Regions from separate parts of the Anaerolentibacter hominis genome, predicted to be linked through region 1. Evidence: riboswitches for the same ligand, from Rfam matches in the RefSeq annotation. Region 1 holds a riboswitch; each other region holds the start of a gene.

Region 1 (6,654 bases):
AGTACGTCACAGGCCCGTCTTAAGTGATCCGGACGCATACGGCTGGCCGGATTATACAGGCTGATCACCAGTCCGGCTTCGGCGCTTCGAAGAAGCTTCCTCTCGATACGGCTCCAGGGGGTGAGATGATCGCTCAGGCTGATCACCGCAAAATCACAGGTAAGAGGTGCTCCAAGGAGCGCTCCCGCACTCAGTGCACAGGTCACGCCCGGGATCACTTTTATTTCCGGTTCCCCGGCCTCCCCGCTTAATTCCAGCAGAAGGCCGGCCATACCGTAAACCTGCCCATCCCCGCTGCATACCACCGCCACGCTTTTCCCTGACCTGGCCTGGGAGATTGCATATTCACACCGCTTCTTTTCTCCCGTCATACCGGTCGTATAGAATTCTTTGTCCGGAAACCACTCCCGGATCAGATCTACATAAACCGTATATCCCACGATCAACTCACACTGCTCCAGACAGGAAAAAGCTTTGTACGTAATTTCATCTCTGGAACCAGGCCCCAGCCCGACCACATATACTATCATCATTCAACCTTCTTCTTTTAAGTTTAGTGTATAGGCAGATTCATAGACAGAGAGCGTCATGCCCTCTTTTTTCTGCTTTGGAATCAGACAGACGCCAAATCCGCTGCCAAGCCATGCGCTTCTCTCACACACATTGTCCGCCCCCACCGTCTGCCTGACAAATTCTGAAGCCGCAAAGACAGGATGTCCCGGTTTGTCATCCAGGAGATTCAGATCGTTAGCTGCGTACGTCATAAACGGAACCCCCAGACTTTCTGCCAGGGACACAAGTCCTGGTTCCTCTTTTTTATCCTCTATGGAGACCAGAAACACGGTTCTCTCTATCGTAAGGCCGTATTGCCGGTATATCTCCCGCACAAAGGTCTCAAGAGCAGACCTGTCCGTTCCCTTTCGGCAGCCCATGCCAAGTGTCAGGTTCTTAGGAGGCAGATATAAGGTGCGGTCAAATTCCGTCTGCACCGTCTGCTCCCCCACACAGATTCCAAGCTCTGCTTTACCCGTGCAAAAGCCCTCGGGCATACATCCTTCACAGGGATAGCCGCAGGAAAATCCCACAGGCTTCTCCTTAAGGACAGCCGCAGAGACGGCCTTTGCAAGGGCAGAATCTGTCACAGCCAGACCGTGTTCTGCTGCCCACACATCCACCGCAAATTTATAATTCACATCGGTGGCTGTGGTAATCACCGGAACCGCCCCGCACAGCCTGCCCACCAGTCTTGCCAGTTTATTCGCTCCCCCTGTATGGCCGCTTAGGAGCGATATTACATGAAGCCCGGCATCGTCCATAACCAGTACCGCCGGATCTTCCCACTTATTCTGTATACAAGGGGCCACTGCACGTACCGCGATGCCGCAGGCAGACAGAAAGATAAGCGCATCCTGGGTAGAAAACAGTCTGCAGGTCAGAACTCCTAAATCTGAAAAGGGGGTCAGCCCGGCCAAATCAGAACTTTCATAAGCAAACCCTTCTGTCTGATGGCCCATGCCGGACAGCGCATCACAGAGCTTTTTATTGAGGACGCCGCCCTGAGTTGTAAACGAAAGTATTGAAATTTTCATTATTCTGTTCCCTTTCTGAATCCGGTGGAAAAGGAAGCGTCATAAAGCTTTGAGAGCTCATAGTCATTGCCGAGACAATCGCCTACCACGATCAGGGCAGTCTTTCGAATGTCATTTTGCTGTGCCAGCTGATTTAACTGCCCCAGCACGCCCCTGACTACCTTCTCTTCGGGCCAGGTTGCCTTATAGACCAGGGCTGCCGGAGTATCTTCACTGTAGCCGCCTTCACAGAGAAGTTCTTTTTGTACCTGGCCGGTCAGGCCGGCGCTCAGGAACAAAATCAGGGTAGCACGGTGCTTCGCCAGATCCTTAAGCTTCTCCTTATCCGGCACAGGGGTTCTTCCCTCCATACGGGTGATGATAACAGTCTGAGATACACCCGGAAGTGTATACTCGGCCTGAAGAGCTGCCGCCGCACCGCAGAAACTGCTGACTCCCGGACAGACCTCATAGGGAATACGCCGTTCTTTCAGAGCATCTATCTGTTCCCGAACAGCACCGAATATGCTCGGATCGCCTGTGTGCAGACGCACCGTCATTTGCCCTTCCTCTTCCGCCGTCTCCATCACCCTTATCACCTGTTCCAGGTTCATATAGGCGCTGTTGTAAATCTCACAATTTTCTTTTGCCTCTTCCAACAGCGCGGGATTCACCAGAGAGCCCGCATAGATGATCACATCCGCTTCCCGCAGCAGTCTCTGCCCTCTGACCGTAATCAGATCAGGAGCGCCGCTTCCGGCGCCTACAAAATAAACCATTATATCCTCTCCCTCTCTCCGATCTCTTTCAGAATTTGCTCTGCCTTTGCCGTCATGCCCAGCGTTCCGTGTTCTTTCGAGAAGAGAATCACTCCCGCAGGCACCTCCCCGGCTCTCTGTCTTAAATGAAAGTCGATTTTTGAGAGAAGCTGCTCCATCACAGAAGGAAGCATCCCCTTTTCTTTTATCCGGGCTAACGCCTCGTCTGTCGTTACGCTGGCATATAGTTCCTTCAGCAGCCCGCAGTCCGCTCCTGCAAGAAGGGCGGCGCAGGTAAGAGCCTCCATCCGGCCGTCAGCCATACGGGAATGGGTATTCATGATACCGCAGGCCAATTTGCACAGCTTGCCAATATGCCCCACCAGCAGTATCTGCTCAAACCCTGTATCGCAGGCTCCGTCAACCGCCTCGCCGATGAAATTGCTGCACTTGACCCATGTTCCGGGGTCCAGCCCCAGCGTCATCCGCAGGTATTCCTCCCCGTAATTGCCCGGTGTTAGAACCGCACACTTGACTTGTCCGGCTGCCAGTACTCTTAATTCCGTCAAGATTGTGTCTATAATTGCCCTCTCGCTCATTGGCTCAACGATCCCGCTGGTCCCAAGAATTGAGATTCCTCCCTCTATTCCAAGCCGGGGATTAAAGGTCTTCCCGGAACGATTTTTCCCTTCCGGCGCAAAGATAAGAATCGAGATACCGGCGTCATACCCGGCCTCCTCGCAGGCCGCCTCCGTTTCCCTGCGTATCATCTGCCTGGGCACAGAATTGATGGCGGCAGCCCCGACCGGCTGATCCAGCCCTTTTCTCGTTACCCGTCCGATTCCCTCTCCGCCTTCTATACTGACCCCAACCCTGCTTTTTTCAGCCCTTGCACAGATTGCCATACCGTCTGTGACATCCGCGTCATCGCCCGCATCCTTGATCACAGAACAAACCGCATAGCCTTCTCCCCTCTCCCAGCTGTGTACAGGCAGAGTCAGAATATCCCCCTTCGGCGCCGTAAGCGTTACAGACGGGACCCTCTCCCCGCTCAGAAGCAGGAGGACAGCCGCTTTTGCCGCTGCGGCAGCACAGCTTCCCGTCGTATAGCCGTACCGCAGCTTCCTGTGGTTTTTTGTGATGTATCGTTCCTGCACGCTGTCTATCGCTCCATTTCTGTCTGTTAGATTTTCTATTCCTGTTCCGCCGCTTTGGCGTGGACGACAAACAGATCCCGGACTGCCTTATATTCACCCAGCCCCTTGATCACGCAATCCACCTCGTAACCGGCCTTTATCAACTGATTTTTCCAGGAATCTTCCTCTTCTCCTGCCATATCGTTTCTGGCATGATCTCCGGCCGCCACCATAAATGGATAGAGAACCACCTTCCGTGCGCCATAATTATTCACCTGAGACATCACATCAGAAAGTCCCGGAAAGCTCTCTACCGTTCCCACAAAAACATTCTGATATCCCAGGCTCCGGAACATATATTCCAGTTCACAGTAAGCAGCATTGGCAAAATGCCCGGTGCCGTGTCCCATAAATACCACAGCGGTATTCCCATCCCGCTGCTCCGGGATTTCTTCCATCAGGCTCTTAGCCGCTTTTCTAAAGTCCTCCGTGGAGGTCAGGAGCGGCTTACCATAAGAAATTCTCACAAACGCTCCTTCATAGGGTTTCAGCGCCGCTCTCATCTTATCGTACTCGATTCCGTTCATCACATGGGTCGGCTGCACGGTCAGCAGACTATATCCGGCCTTCACTATTTTTTCTGCCGCCTGTGTTACGTTATCAACTTCCAGCCCGTCTCTGCTTTTTAACTTATTAATTACCATCTGGCTGGTGTATGCACGGAAAAACCCGCAGCCCTCAAAGGCCCCGGCGATCTCTTTTTCAATTGCTCCGATTGATTTTTCTCTGGTATCCTGATAGCTGGTTCCGAAGCTTACCACCAGGACGGCTTTCTTATTCTCCTGCACAGTGATTTTCCTTTCTGTTTCAGAATAAAGAATCCCTCTTGTAGGATTCCCCGCTGTGATTACAAAACGCCCGGTCCATGCCGGACCGGGCGCTTCACAGTACGTAATGACAGACGGATGCCTGTAAATTCACCGGCTCTTACGCCGGCTTCCGTCAATCCTTATGTAATGATACATAACGCTAAACTCCGGTGATCCGCAGAGTCAACGAAAAATACAGGCAAGTATTCTGGCTTATAGCTCATTGTAATAAACCGCCTTCCCGGAGAAGTCACCCCAGTGGCATCTGGTTTTTACCAGCTAAATACAGCAACGGCCTTGCGCGGGATTCACACCCGTCTTCCTTTTATACACATGCCGTAAGGCATGGGAACCTATATTTTGTATACCGTTTATAATTGTGCTTTATTTATGATACAGCTTCTTGGTCTGATATTTTGGTTCACAGGTTAAATTAATGCCCAGTTTGCGGAAGGTAGACTCGTCCACCTGGGAAAGAATAACCGATGAATGTGCCTCGCAGCCCCGCAGTTTGGGAAGCTGCTTTAACGCCAGCTCCGCAGTGGGATTGGTGGCCGCACAGATGGAAAGTGCAATCAGAATTTCATCTGTGTGAAGTCTCGGGTTATGATTGCCCAGATGTTTGAGCTTCAGATTCTGAATCGGTTCAATAACAATCGGAGAAATCAGCGGAATACCGTGCTGAATCCCGCCCAGTGCCTTTAACGCATTTAAAAGTACGGCTGCGCTGGCTCCAAGCAGAGATGAAGTCTTGCCGGTAATTATCTCACCGTTTTCCAGCTGGAGCGCAGCTGCCGGCATGCCGGTCGCTTCCGCCCGCTTTAACGCCGGTTCCACCACCGCCCTGTCCGTTGTAGTCACTCCGGCCTGGTTCATCAGAAGCTCTTCTTTATAGACAGATTCCTCATCCAGCCTGCCCAGGCGATGATCGCACAGCGTATGATAATATCTTCTGATAATCTCCTGTCTGGATGCTTCCTCACATACTTCATTGTCGATAATACAATTGCCTACCATATTAACCCCCATATCCGTAGGTGACTTATACGGACTTTTTCCTGCAATCTTCTCAAATATTGCGTTCAGAACCGGGAAAACTTCCACATCCCGGTTGTAATTGATCGCCGTCGTACCATAAGCCTCCAGATGAAAGGGGTCAATCATATTCACGTCATTCAAATCAGCTGTGGCTGCCTCATAAGCAAGGTTGACCGGATGTTTTAAAGGCAGATTCCAGATAGGAAACGTCTCAAACTTGGCATATCCGGCCTTTACCCCATGGTGATATTCATGATACAGCTGGGACAGACAGGTCGCCATCTTCCCGCTGCCCGGTCCAGGCGCCGTCACCACCACCAGGGGCCTCGATGTCTCTACGTATTCATTCTTTCCAAAGCCTTCGTCGCTTACGATATGGGAAATGTTGGAGGGATAACCTTCGATTGTATAATGCATAAATACCTTAACCCCCAGATTGGTGAGCCGCTTTTTAAAGTTGTCCACCACCAGCTGCCCGGAATACTGGGTGATCACCACACTCCCTACATAAAGGCCGATCCCCCGGAATGCATCAATCAGCCGGAGAACATCGGCATCATAGGTTATCCCGATATCTCCGCGCACCTTGCTTTTTTCAATGTCCGACGCATTGATTACAATTACAATTTCCACCTCATCGGCCAGATTTAAAAGCATCTTCATCTTACTGTCCGGCATGAAGCCGGGCAGTACACGGGAAGCGTGGAAATCGTCAAAGAGCTTTCCTCCCATCTCCAGATAAAGCTTGTTGTCAAACTGCGCAATCCGTTCCGCTATATGCCTGGACTGTGTCTCCAGATATTTATCATTGTCAAATCCCAAGGCTTTCATCTTCTACCCTCACTTATTGTATATCATGCTCTTATACCGCAGCTGCCCAGTATAAGCATTTCTAATTCAGTAAAATTCATAACAAAAATATTATAGTCAATAAACATATTTTTTACAATTGTTTCTGTGCTGATTTCCCAAGAAATTTGTCGGACCGCAGTTTTGCCTAGTCAATCACCTTCACCCTGCAGTACAATTTTGATCCTCCCACTTTCACCGTTATGACCGTGTGCCCCTTCCTGACCGCCTTAATCCGTCCGCTGCGGTTTACCCTGGCCACTTTGAAATCACCGGAGGTAAATGTGGCCCTTTTGTTCAGCTTCAGCACTTTAAGACGAAAGGTCTCCCCCACCCGCAGAGTGACGCTGTTGGTATTTAACCTGGGGAAATATCCCTGCGTGACAGGCTTGACCGCAAAAAATTTGGACTGTACCGTGCAGACGATCAGGAATGC
Region 2 (6,654 bases), 700 kb from region 1:
CTGGTTTAAATCGTGCAGAACCATGACGATAGTCAGAGAAAGAGAGCGGTTTAGATGACGTATCATCTGTAAAACTTCCAATTGATAGCAGATATCCAGATATGTGGTAGGTTCATCCAGAAGTAAAATCCTGGGAGTCTGGGCGATGGCCATGGTAATCCATGCCATCTGGCCTTCCCCGCCCGACAAAGTGGAAACTGAGCGGTCCCGGAACTGATCCATGCCGGTCTGCTTAAGTGCCTCGTCTACAGCCGCAAAATCAGCCGGTTTCAGCTGCCCGCCAACCCCCGTATAAGGGTATCTGCCAAACTGTACTAGCTGCTCTACCGTCATATCAGGAGGAACCTGTTTGTGCTGGGGAAGAATAGCCAGCTGTTTGGCCAGCTCTTTTCCGGGATAGGCGGACAGTGGTTTTCCAAAAAACTGTATGGTACCGCTGTCGGGCTTTTGCAGCCGGGCCAGTATTTTTAAAAGTGTACTTTTTCCGCAGCCATTGGCACCCACAATTGTCACAATTTCGCCCTGTTCCGCGGAAAATGAGATATCATTAAGAATTGGCGTTCCGTCAATAGAATAATAAATATGTTCTGCCTGTATCACATCTGATACCCTCCCTTCCGACGAAGCAGGTATAGAAAAAAAGGAGCTCCTAAAGCGGCTATCATAATTCCTACATTCATTTCCTCAGGCCGGATCACAATTCTGGCCAGCCAGTCGCAGCAGATGATGAGGGAGGCGCCATTGATGGCGGAAGCGGGCAGGAGATACCGGTAATCCGATCCCACCAGCATTCTGGTAATGTGGGGTACGCACAGACCGACAAATGCAATCTGACCTACAACGCTGATTGCGCTTCCGGCAAGCAGGGAGCTGATCACAATAAAAAGAAGCCGGGTGCGTTCCACATTCAGGCCCAGTCCGGTTGCAACTTCATCCCCCATGGAAAGAAGGTTCAGACGATTGGTAAGACACATGACCAGGATAAGACCCGCCAGCGCATAGGGAAGGATAAGCATAAAATGATTCCAGGTTCTGGCATTTAAACTGCCGACGGAGAAACCGATCATTCCCTGGATTGCATCGGGATGAAGAACAGAAACCACACTGTAAAAGGCATTTAGTATACTGGAGACGGCCACTCCGGATAAAATAAAGCGGACCGGCGCAACCCCATTCTTCCAGGCGAGAAAATAGACCAGCATGGTGGTGACAAAGGCTCCCAGAATGGACGCTGCCGGCGTCAGATAATGGGCAGAGGGAAAATAGACAAACAACAGCAGGGTGACAAGAGCGGCGCCATTTGTTACACCTAAAATGGAAGGAGAAGCCATTGGATTTCTGGTGATGCCCTGCATGACAGCCCCGGACAGCCCCAGACACATACCGGCCAGACCGCCGACTAATGTGCGGGGAAGCCGCACATTAGCCAGAATGATATGATTAACTCCTTCTGATTCCCGAAATAAATCATGAAAAATTTCCGGCAGTGAATACTCTACCGCACCCATTGCAATGCTGAGAAAAAGACCGATCATCAGTATGAGGCAGCAGATTCCGATTCGTGCCAGGCGATGCTTATGGGTAAGAAGGGCCTTGCCCTCCGGGTCTTTTTTAATCATGTTTACATCCTCTAATTAGCAAAGGCATCGGGATAAAGAATCCTGGCAAGATACTCATAAGCCTCTCCATACCTGACATTAGCCTTGTACAGGAATAAGTCGGATGGGAGATGATGATAACGGTCTTCTTTCACTGCGGTCAATGCAAACCAGAGTGGATTTGACTCATAGATTCCGGTGGCGGTCTCCGCACTGCCGTCACCGGAACCTCCCCGTGACAGGACAAACTGCGGGTCCAGCTTAAGAAGCTGCTCCATGCTGATTACAAAATTTTTATCTTCCCCGCGTTCATCCTGGAATGCGACGTTGACCGTGTTCAGATCTTCCAGAAGGCTGCCCAGAAAACCACTGTTTTTCAGTGCATAGATACCATTTGTAGCATGGGGAAGCAGCATAACGATCTGAGCCGGCGTCTGTTTTGCACAGATTGCGCGGACTTCGTTCACCTGGGCAATAGTTTCGGCCGCCCATTTTTTATAGAGATCGGAGCGATCTGTTAAAATGGAGTAGAGCTCCAGCGTTTCCAGAAACCCTTCAAAATTTTCATAATCATAAAGAAGATATTCTACGCCGGCATCCTTTAAGGCTGCAGCCATGTCCTGTCCATCTTTGGACGGTGATCCGAGAATAACCAGGTCCGGATTTTCTGCGAGAACGGCCTCCAGGGAGACGGTGGAGGAACCGCCGATGACTTTTACCGATTTAGCGTCCTCGTTTCGCAGGGCACAGAGCTCTTCGTCTACACGGGCAACCGCTGTACCGCCGCAGTCAAACCATAGATCGTGCCAGTTGTTGGACAGAGTTACAACCCGCTGCGGTTTTATGGTCAGAGAAACCTCCGAGCCGGCGGCATCTGTAAAAGTCACTTTACCGTCGCTTACTTTGAATTTGTCACTGTGGGGAATTGGTGCATCTGAATCGGAATGGGGAGTTGTCTGGGACGAATCCTTAGATTCAGCCCCATCTGAGGACGCCGGAATATCAGTCCCGGATACATCGTTCTGATCACCCGCAGTTTTATCCGAACTGCATCCGGTCAGAAGCACACCCAAGGTTAAGATGACTGCCAGCATAAGAAAATAGAATTTTTTCTGTTTCATTTGTAAAGACTCCTTTCAAAAGTAAAAAGTATAGTCTTCACACAAAAAGCGCCTGTTAATACAAAAAGAGGCACATGGCGCGGCGGCTCCCCTGCATACTGCAGACAGGAAACCGCGCGGTAATGAACCTCCCATTATGTAAAACGAGCATCAAAAAAAGCCAGATGACACAGGCATTTATTTTAATGGCTGCCTTCTGTGGGAAGCAAATCCATTAATTCTGTAAGCAGGTCTTCTGACTTATCGTGTATCGCCGGCCGCGCCTTCTCGCTTTCGCAATGGCATAGTGCGGCGGGCACCCGAAATACAGCAACCCGATTGTTCAGGATTCCCACCTGATTCCCTATTATCCCAACCCTGCGGATGGGCACTTACAAAAAATTTGGTAGATTTCATTATAAGTGGTATACTATAAAAAGTCAATTTCTGTAAGAAACATAAACTGTGCAGCACAAATTGCAGGATTTATGCAGTTTATAACGGAATTAAATCAGTCTTTCTTCCTATTATAAAAAAGAGAGTCAGCCGGATCTGATAGAAATTCGGCTCAGATTTGAAATAGCGGGAGAGAAGAGAACGTCGAAGTAAAAGCAGTACAAAATACCGGGAAAGATCGGCTTGTACAAAGTGCACAAAAAAGAAATGAAAAGTTTGTGAAACTTTGAGAAAAATTTTTGGAAGGAAATTGAAAAGAAATCCTTGCCAATCCCGGAATTTTCCTATATAATAACAAATGTTGTGACATTGATAGCGTAGAAGCGTGAGGTTGCTGCGTAAAATTCGGGTAATACGCGGTATTTTGGCGCAGGTTTTCCGTGGAGCGAATGTCAAGTTATGTAAACTGGCGACAAGTCACTGTACCTAGTTGAATATTCTGCCTTTGGGCAGAAAACGTGTGTAGCACTCATATTCTGAGTGTCATCTATGGAGTTCTGGTATGTGTTTAAACAGGATACACACGGATACGTGTACAGTCACCGCTTGTCGTACTGCAAAAGTGCGAAAAGGAGGCGACTTTTTTTATGGCAAGTCAAGTAATGAGAATTACACTGAAGGCGTATGATCATCAGTTAGTTGATCAGTCAGCTGCAAAAATCATTGAAACTGTAAAAAAGACAGGATCTAAGGTGAGCGGACCGGTGCCGCTGCCGACTAAGAAAGAGGTTGTTACAATTCTTAGAGCTGTGCATAAGTACAAAGATTCCAGAGAGCAGTTTGAACAGCGGACACACAAGAGACTGATTGATATCATCACACCAGGTCAGAAAACGGTTGATGCATTATCCAGACTGGAAATGCCGGCCGGCGTTTACATCGATATTAAGATGAAAACAAAATAATAACAAAAACATAGCAAGTAATCCTTAGGGTTTATTATATAGAGTCCAAGAGCTCGATGAGAGACCAAGCACTCGGGTAGACCATCTAGGATGAGCGTTAGACCTTATGCGAATGTTTCGGTGCCAAATACGGCATCGGAAAGCTCGCTTTCGAGATGCCGTATTTGGCACCGAAAGAAGCGGCGAAGCCGCGGACACCGAGAAACGATAGTTTCGCAGGTGTACATGAGCATAAAAAGTGCAGGCGTGACGAAGTCACGGCCATCGAGGAACGATAGTTCCGAGATGAGCCTGCGGATGTAGAAGCGGCGAAGCCGCGGACACCGAGAAACGATAGTTTCGCAGGTGTACATGAGCACAAGCTTAAGCATACCAGGTAACGCTCCGCTGTAGATTAACAGGAGGTGCAGATTCATAATGAAGAAAGCGATTTTAGCAACAAAAGTCGGAATGACTCAAATCTTCAATGATGATGGAGTTTTAACTCCGGTAACAGTGCTGCAGGCTGGTCCTTGTGTCGTAACACAGGTTAAGACAGCTGAGAACGACGGTTACAGTGCAGTACAGGTTGGTTTTGGCGATGCCAAAGACAAGATCATCACAAAGGACGTAACCGGCAAAAAGACAGTCAGAAACATTCACGGTGTAAAGAAAGCGCAGAAAGGTCTGTTTGATAAGGCAGGCATCGCTTCCAAAAAACATCTGAAAGAATTCCGGTTTGACAACGCAGAAGAGTATGCAGTTGGTCAGGAGATCAAAGCAGACATCTTCGCAGAAGGCGATAAAGTAGATGCTACTGCAAAGTCAAAGGGTAAAGGATTCCAGGGCGCAATCAAACGTCACGGACAGTCCCGCGGACCTATGGCTCACGGTTCCAAATTCCACAGACATGCAGGTTCCAATGGCGCAGCTTCTGATCCGAGCAAGGTGTTCAAAGGCAAAAAAATGCCTGGACATATGGGCGCGGTAAAAGTAACGATTCAGAATCTGGAAGTTGTAAGAATCGATGCAGAAAACAATTTGATCCTGGTAAAGGGCGCGGTTCCAGGCCCCAGGAAATCTATCGTTATGCTGAAGGAATCTGTAAAAGCAATGTAGTGCTTTTAAGAAAGGAGGAACATATTAATGGCAAACGTATCTGTTTACAATATGGAAGGCAAAGCAGTTGATACGATCGAGTTGAATGACGCTGTCTTTGCTGCAAACGTTAACGAACATTTGGTTCATATGGCTGTTGTTTTACAGCTTGCAAATAAACGCCAGGGAACACAGAGCGCAAAAACTCGTTCCGAAGTAAGCGGCGGCGGAAGAAAACCCTGGAGACAGAAAGGTACCGGTCATGCTAGACAGGGATCAACCAGAGCTCCCCAGTGGAAAGGCGGCGGTGTAGTATTTGCTCCGAAGCCAAGAGATTATTCCTTTAAGATGAATAAGAAAGAAAAAGCGGCTGCGATCCGTTCCGCTTTGACATCCAGAGTAAATGAAGAGAAAATTTATGTAATGGATGAATTGAAATTTGACGAGATCAAAACAAAGAAAATGGCATCAGTCCTTTCCGGGCTGAATATCAATAAGGCGCTGGTTGTAATTGCGGATAAAGATGATGTAGTTCTCTGCTCTGCAAAAAACATCCCGGCTGTAAGAGCAATCACAAGCAATTCCGTAAATGTATATGACATTCTCAAATATGAGAACCTGGTAATTACAAAAGACGCAGTTGCTAAACTTGAGGAGGTGTACGCATAATGGCAGATTTAAAATATTATGACGTGATTCTCGCTCCGATCGTAACTGAGAAGAGTATGAATGCTATGAGCGAAAAGAAGTATACTTTCTCCGTTCATCCGGATGCAACAAAAAACCAGATTAAAGAGGCTGTTGAGAAAATGTTTGCCGGCACGAAGGTTGCCAGCGTAAATACCATGAATCTGGAAGGTAAGAACCGCAGACGTGGAAACATTACAGGCAAGACAGCAAAGAGAAAGAAAGCAATTGTACAGCTTACTGCTGACAGTGCTGACATCGAAATCTTTGAAGGTTTATAAAATTTGAGATAGACACTTAAGTTGAATGTGAAAGGAGTGCGAAATAATGGGAATTAAAACTTATAACCCATATACACCTTCCAGAAGACATATGACCGGTTCTGATTTCTCCGAGATCACAACGAGCACCCCGGAAAAGTCCCTTCTTGTTTCTTTAAAGAAGACGGCTGGTCGTAATAATCAGGGAAAAATTACAGTGAGACACCATGGCGGCGGCTCCAGAAGAAAATATAGAATCATTGATTTTAAGAGAAGAAAAGACAATATTCCGGCAACGGTTCTGAGTATTGAGTATGATCCGAACAGAAGCGCTAATATCGCCCTGATCTGCTACGCAGACGGCGAGAAAGCTTATATTCTGGCTCCTAACGGCCTGCAGGTAGGCAATAAGGTAATGAACGGCGAGCATGCCGAGGTCAGAGTAGGCAACTGTCTGCCGATGGAGATGATTCCGGTTGGTACACAGATCCACAATATCGAGCTGTATCCGGGCAGAGGCGGCCAGTTGGTTCGTGCAGCCGGCAATGCGGCACAGTTAATGGCTAAAGAA
Region 3 (6,654 bases), 810 kb from region 1:
CTTTATCACCGTACTTTTCCCGCAGCCGTTCGGCCCGCAGAGCACCGTCACCTGTCCGTCAGGACAGGACAGAGAAAGATCCGACAGGATCATTTCCCCGCCGTAACCAGCCGTAATATGTCTTAATTCAATCATGCATCCGTCCTCCTCTCTGCCGGATTAAAAGCCACAGAAAAAACGGCCCTCCAAGCAGGGACAGCAGGATTCCTACCGGCAGTTCAAAAGGAGCAAATAAAATTCTGGCCAGAAGGTCACATACTACAACCATCAGTGCGCCTAGCAGCGCCGCCGCCGGAATCAGCCTTTTATTCTCCTCCCCCACAAAGAAACGTGCCGCATGGGGAACAATCAATCCCACAAATCCGATCAGCCCTGCGAAGCTTACCGCCGAACCTGCCAGCATAGAGGCCACACTCAGAAGCAAAAACCGGTACCGCCTGACCGGAAGCCCCAGAGATGAGGCCACCTCATCCCCCAGAGACAATAAGTCCAGCTCATAGCTTAAAAGCCAGGCCCCAGCAGCCGCAGCTAGGATAAGAATACCCGGCAGAATCAGGTCTTTTGACATAACGCCGGACAAACCGCCCACCATAAAGGCATTGGCTCCCACAAGCGCATCGGGATTGATCGTCGCTACAGTGTCGATCACCGCGCTTAAGATACCGCTGATGGCAACACCGGCCAGTACCAGTGTGATACGGGAAGCCCCGGTCTTTCTGGCCAAAAAGAACACCAGAAGGCTGGCAGCCAGCGCCCCGCCGAATGCGGCGGCCGGCACAGCTGTATGCATGGACGGAAGCAGTGCACTGCACAGAATCGCCGCAAGTCCGGCACCGGCGTTCACTCCGATCAGGTTAGGGCCGGCCAGCGGATTGGCCAGAACTCCCTGTATAATCACGCCCGAGACAGCCATAGCGGTCCCGGTCAGCAGCGCGCCCAGTGTCCTGGGAAGCCTCACGTACAGGATAATATCCCCGCTCCTTCCCCCCTGGCCAGCCAGTAAGGAGAACAGATCTCCAAGTCCTGCATCGGTGGAGCCAAAGCTTAAGCTGCACAGGACGGCAAGTGTGAGGAGCACTGTTAAAAGTATGTAAACAACACCCTTATGGCTTTGTATCCGGCTCTTTGCCATAGAGAATTTCTGCAAGCATTTCATAACTTTCTCCCCATCTCGCGTTCGGTTTGTAGTGGAACAGCTCTTTGGGAAGAACAAGATAATGCCCTTCCTTTACAGCAGTCAAGGACCCCCAGGCCGGGTTTTCCTCCATCGTGGTTCGAACCATTTCCAGCGCTTTCTCCGTATCTGATCCCATTGTTGTGACTAAAATAAAGTCGGGATCAGCCGCTATGATAGACTCCATCTGCAGATTTTCCAGCAGGGAAGCGCCGTTCTCATTTACAATATTAACCGCGCCCAGATCGTCCAGCATGGCTCCCGTAAGGCTGTCCTCCCCCTTTGCCTTCACCCCGGTAGAATAGGCGCGCATATAGAGTACCCGTGGAGCCTCCTTCCCCTGAACCGAGGAGATTACCTCATCTATTTCAGCCTGAATCTTTGTACCGTTCTCTTTATAAAGATCCTCTCTTCCGGTGATATCTGTGCATATCTTCAGCATAGCCAGGTAGTCGTCAAAAGTATCCACCCGAAAATATGCCGCCGGGATACCCGCTGATTTTAATGTCCCGGCCAGCTTTACATGTCCTTCGGTATCGGCGGAGAGTAAGACAAAATCCGGATTCAGTCCAAGCACCGCCTCAAGATCGGGTTCCTGAAACCGTCCAAGGCGTACGGTATCCTCCGGCAGATCCAGGTTTCTCTCACTGTAGGCGTCGTCCGTCACAGCAGCGAGTGTTCCTCCGGAGAGCAGCCAGGTCTCTGCAAAGCTCCCCATCAAAGCCACGGTCCGTTCCGGCGTTTCTTTTATAACTACCTCATTTCCCAAACTGTCGGTAAAGGTATACGCAGCTGCCCCGGTACTCTCCTCCTTCGGACTGCAGCCTCCAAGCAGGATCATCCCCAGGAGCAGGCAGAGTATAACTGGCAATTTTCTGGAATTACATTTCATTTTTCTTTCTCCCTCTTCACATATCATTTTCTGACAATAATCGTAGCAAAATATCCGTTCTCATCCCCGGCTTCGTCTATACTGCCGTATACCTTTTCGCCGGGAAGACCGCAGTTGACCACCATACCGGCCTGTTCATTCAGCCCCATATGCGAAAGCATCTCCCTTACTTCCGGAAGTTTCCTCCCCGCCTTCATCAGCACATGCGTTCCCGCAAGCCGCAGTGTCTCCTCCGGATTCCCGTATCCCACCGGTATAATGTGAACCGGCTTATCCTTCCTGGTCAGGCTTATTTTGAGAGCGGCCGCCGCCGCGCAAAAGCTTGTGACACCCGGAATCATTTCAATCGGATACCCCTCCGCTTCCACATATTCCGCCAGATATCCATAGGTAGAATAGACCGATACATCCCCAAGAGTGAGCATGGCTACATCCTGCCCCTCTCTCAGATAAGCCAGCACCGCCTCAGCTGCGCTTCGGTGTCCCTCCTCCGCCTTCTTTAAATCAGACGTCATCAGAAAAGGCAGAGGCAAAATAACTTTATCCGATAAGTCCACTGACGCCTTTGCAATCTCCAGCGCCGTCATATTTTCTCCCGCCGTCTTCGGCGCTGCAATTACCCTGCATCTTTTCATAACTAAAACCGCCTTGAGCGTAAGCAGTTCCGGATCTCCCGGCCCCACTCCGATACCATAAAAAGTCCCTTTTTTCATCTCTGTTTCCGCCTTTTTTATTCATTCAATATGATCCGTCCGATAAATGCCGCTCCGCAGCAGTCCACTCCCTGCACCGTGTTTCTCCAAAAAAAGAAAACCCTTTTCCTACGGAAAAGGGTATGAAAACAAAACAGCTCCTGTGCTGTCCCGATTACATCTGCCAAAGTTCCGTTGGCCGCGTAAGCTGCCCTCCTGTGAAATGGAAGGGCTATGCGAATAAGGCAGGTCTTCTGGCTCTGGCCTCTTCGTCCCAGGCAGCCTTCCCATCTTAACAGACAGTGGCATCTTGCCCTGACTCAGCCATTACAGCGGCGGTACCGCGCAGGATTTACACCTGGCTTCCCTTTTCATCCCGGAGTTTTTCTGCTCCGGGGAACCTTATCCGATTTATCTGCTGAAATCTACATTATTTTACATTCTACACGGTCCGGGCCTTGAAGTCAATTCAAGAAAGCGAACCGCTAGTTCTGATTCCGATCCAGCCAGCGATGCAGAACACTCGTAAGCCGTTCCACATCAAGGGGTTTTGACACATGTTCATTCATCCCGGCCTGCACGGCTCTGTAGGCATCGTCAGCAAAGTCATTTGCTGTCAGAGCTACAATCGGAATCGTCAGGGCATCCCGCCTCCCGCCTTCCTTCCCCATGCTCCGGATTGCTGCCGCTGCTTCATATCCGTCCATAACCGGCATCTGTATATCCATCAGGATAAGGGAATAGGTTCCCGGCGGATCGGCGGCAAACAGGTCCACCGCTTCTTTCCCATTAACCGCACAGGCTGTCTCCAGCCCCATCATCTTTAACAGCTCTTGTGCAATCTCCCGGTTTATATCATTATCTTCCGCCATAAGGACCCGGGTTCCGGGCGTAAACGGCTTACGGCTGCTCTGTCTTGTGCTCTCCGCTCTGGCTTCTTTCCGTTCCTCCAGTTTCAGAAACACAGTTACCGTAAAGCGGGTGCCTTCATCAAGCCGGCTCTCTACCCGAATTGTACCGTTCATCATCTGAACCAGGTTGCGGGTGATCGCCATACCAAGGCCCGTCCCCTGCACTCTGCTTACTCTGGAATCGTCCGCCCTCTCAAATGGAGAGAAGAGCTTGGTGAGGAATTCAGGCGACATGCCGATTCCATTGTCCTCCACAATAAACTCATAGCAGCCGATTGCATTTCTGCCGGATGACCGCTCCTGTGCTCTCAGGGAAATAGAACCTCCCGGCTCCGTATATTTTACTGCATTAGACAGCAGATTCAGCAGAATCTGCTGCATCCGCATGACATCTCCCCGTACCGCGTCATCGGTAATATCCGAGCGTAGCGAAAGCCGCAGACTCCGGGCGTCGGCATCCGGCCGGATAATCTGTATCACATCATCCATCATCTCGCTGAGAAGGAAAGAATCCTCGCAGAGTCCCACCGTTCCGGATTCGATTTTAGACATATCCAGCACTTCATTAATCAATCCCAGAAGATGATTGCCTGAAACCCGAATCTTGGAAAGACAGTCCTTCATCCTTTCCCGGTTATCCATCTGATGCTCTGCAATGGCAGTCATTCCCAGGATAGCATTCATAGGCGTGCGGATATCATGGCTCATTCTGGACAGGAAATCTGATTTTGCTTCGTTTGCTCTCCTCGCCCCCTCGTATGCTTCTTCCAATGCATGCTTGGCCGCCTTTTCTTCCTCCAGCCGTTCCAGTTCCTTCTGTTTCTCCATACTGACATTGCGCAGAGTAAGAATAACCGTTTTGATATCCGCATTATCCGCCGAAACCGGATGAACCTCCAGACGCAGCCAGGGAGAGGGTGCCCGCCCCTTATCATTCAGACGAAACTCCACCTCCACATGTCCGCTGATTAACGGCAGACTTTGTATCAGGAATTCTCCTGTGCAGACACGGGACACCCGGAGACGGTCCTCCTCCCGCACATTTGGCAGCAGCCCGCTGCACAGATCCCCTGTAAAACTTCCGGTACGCGGAAATGACAGGACATCATATGCCTGAGGCAGACGCACAGCATAATATTGATCCTTTGTCAGGTTCACATAGAAGATGCTCATGTAAACTCCGCTTATGGCCTGAAGGGCTGACTGGCTTAAATGGAGCCTCTCGTTATTCTCCGACAGGGTCTCTTTCATTCTGTGTATATTCCGGATGGTTCCAACCACACGGAAGGGCCTCCCATCCTTCTCAATGAGACGGCTGTTTACCTGATGCCACTGATATTCTCCCTCCCGGCCGTCGGGTATCATCTTCCGTACCTCGAACATCTCGGCGCGGCCGTTGCAGATGTTGTCAATCACGGCCGGCACATCCTCCGGATAAACGATATGACCATAGGCCAGCTGCCGGCTGTAATCAGCAAGTTCTCTCCTGATCACACCCGATCCGTGCCTGGGTTCATAGCTGATAAAGGTGTCCGAATCAATCAGATATTCAAACATCACGTCGGAACTGGCCTCCATTGCCACCCGATACATTTCCTGTTCTCGTTCCAGCTGCTGCTGCAGCCGCTTCCGCTCGGTAATATCCACGAAGGTACGCTGGATAACCGCCTCCCCCTCCGGTGTCCGGTCAACAATCATGTTCGTGCCGTCAAGCCAGCGGCGGGAACCATCCCACCACATTACCCGGTACTGCCGGTCCTGCCGGTCCCCTATCTTTTCAAGCCGGCTGTACGTCTGTTTGAGCATAGCCCGGTCTTCCGGTACTACGGTTCCCAGGACCCCGTCATGCCAGTCCTTCATTCCCTCCTCCAGATTGCTGTAGCCCAGAATGGAGATTGCAGCCTGATTGACAGATATCAGCTCATAAGTACCGTCGTTGTGGCGGACAAACCGGAGAATTCCACAGGGCACTGTATCGTAGATGCTGGTGAGCAGGGAAGTCTGTTCCCGCAGCCGCTCCGCGGCTTCCTCTGTCTGGGTTATATCCAGATACAGGCTGTTGACCATCCATTGTCCTTCTTTATCCTGCGCCTTTTTACCGCTGTCAATGATCCATTTCAGACTGCCGTCCTTGCAGCGCACCCGGTAACGGGTGGAATAAGAGACTCCTCCGTCCCGGAATGCCTCAGCACAGTCTGAAAGAGCATGTTCCAGATCAGGAGGATACACGGCGCCTACTGCTGTCCCGCCTGTAACCTCCATAAATTCTTCTACTGTATAGCCAAACAGGGCAGCCGCCTCCCGGCTTACAAACGCAAATGAATAGGTATCGTCGTCCCTGCTTATTTTCAAACCTCCTGCGATCGATGACATGACCACGTCCATCTGACGGTTCTGCTGAACCGTCTGTGCCTCCAGAGCCAACAGCCGCTCCTGCACATAATCGTAAGACTGGCGGCCGATTTTTTCAGGAAAGAACTCCCCTCCAACCATCTCCTGGTAGGGGTTGGAGCAATGAATATGGGCACATTTAAGTCCTTGCGCCGTCTCCTGAAAGACAAATGTTACCCGCTGGTGCACCCTCAGGTACATCTCCACGTCAGGAGCAGTTTCAATCCACATTCTTCCGGACACCACATACAGCCCCGATACCGGCTGGATCGCCTCGTATTCCTCATTCTGAATCGTACAGCGCGGGATCGTACCCCCGAACTGACGGAACATTTTTTCAATAGCATCATGATCTGCCAGGAATTGTTCCTCACCCGCGCCTATCCAGGTAACCTGCGGAGCAAAATAATCTGCTACTCCTTCCGGATTTTTCTCACAATAATGCATATGCATCAGACGGCTCGAGAGAGTTTTTGCCTCTGCAAGGCGTCCGCGCGTGTCTTTCCAGTTTCCCATCGTGTAACCACCTTTCTGCGAACCGTGTACCAGTAACTTACCTTTAACGATAAAACAACTCGAAGTCAGGCTGTTTTT

What was found. A riboswitch is a leader RNA that binds a small molecule or an ion and turns the genes downstream of it on or off. The one in region 1 is predicted to bind cobalamin.
Region 2: it holds a riboswitch for cobalamin, as region 1 does, so the genes downstream of both, ABCW47_RS03745 (ABC transporter substrate-binding protein) here and ABCW47_RS07140 (sirohydrochlorin cobaltochelatase) in region 1, are expected to answer to the same signal.
Region 3: it holds a riboswitch for cobalamin, as region 1 does, so the genes downstream of both, cobI (precorrin-2 C(20)-methyltransferase) here and ABCW47_RS07140 (sirohydrochlorin cobaltochelatase) in region 1, are expected to answer to the same signal.

The regions. Positions count from the first base shown of each region.
Region 1 covers NZ_JAWDIX010000001.1:1,535,554-1,542,207, forward strand. Annotated here, with positions in the region: gene cobJ (precorrin-3B C(17)-methyltransferase) at 1-533, opposite strand, end outside; gene ABCW47_RS07125 (cobalt-precorrin 5A hydrolase) at 534-1,589, opposite strand; gene cobM (precorrin-4 C(11)-methyltransferase) at 1,589-2,347, opposite strand; gene cbiD (cobalt-precorrin-5B (C(1))-methyltransferase CbiD) at 2,347-3,483, opposite strand; gene ABCW47_RS07140 (sirohydrochlorin cobaltochelatase) at 3,519-4,310, opposite strand; cobalamin riboswitch at 4,513-4,703, opposite strand; gene ABCW47_RS07145 (DUF1846 domain-containing protein) at 4,716-6,200, opposite strand; gene ABCW47_RS07150 (Ig-like domain-containing protein) at 6,367-6,654, opposite strand, start outside.
Region 2 covers NZ_JAWDIX010000001.1:839,510-846,163, forward strand. Annotated here, with positions in the region: gene ABCW47_RS03735 (ABC transporter ATP-binding protein) at 1-600, opposite strand, end outside; gene ABCW47_RS03740 (FecCD family ABC transporter permease) at 597-1,619, opposite strand; gene ABCW47_RS03745 (ABC transporter substrate-binding protein) at 1,631-2,719, opposite strand; cobalamin riboswitch at 2,928-3,109, opposite strand; gene rpsJ (30S ribosomal protein S10) at 3,742-4,059, shown strand; gene rplC (50S ribosomal protein L3) at 4,477-5,157, shown strand; gene rplD (50S ribosomal protein L4) at 5,185-5,805, shown strand; gene rplW (50S ribosomal protein L23) at 5,805-6,104, shown strand; gene rplB (50S ribosomal protein L2) at 6,151-6,654, shown strand, end outside.
Region 3 covers NZ_JAWDIX010000001.1:728,063-734,716, reverse strand. Annotated here, with positions in the region: gene ABCW47_RS03225 (ABC transporter ATP-binding protein) at 1-135, opposite strand, end outside; gene ABCW47_RS03220 (FecCD family ABC transporter permease) at 128-1,156, opposite strand; gene ABCW47_RS03215 (ABC transporter substrate-binding protein) at 1,104-2,066, opposite strand; gene cobI (precorrin-2 C(20)-methyltransferase) at 2,090-2,779, opposite strand; cobalamin riboswitch at 2,986-3,178, opposite strand; gene ABCW47_RS03205 (ATP-binding protein) at 3,244-6,576, opposite strand; gene ABCW47_RS03200 (Hpt domain-containing protein) at 6,642-6,654, opposite strand, start outside.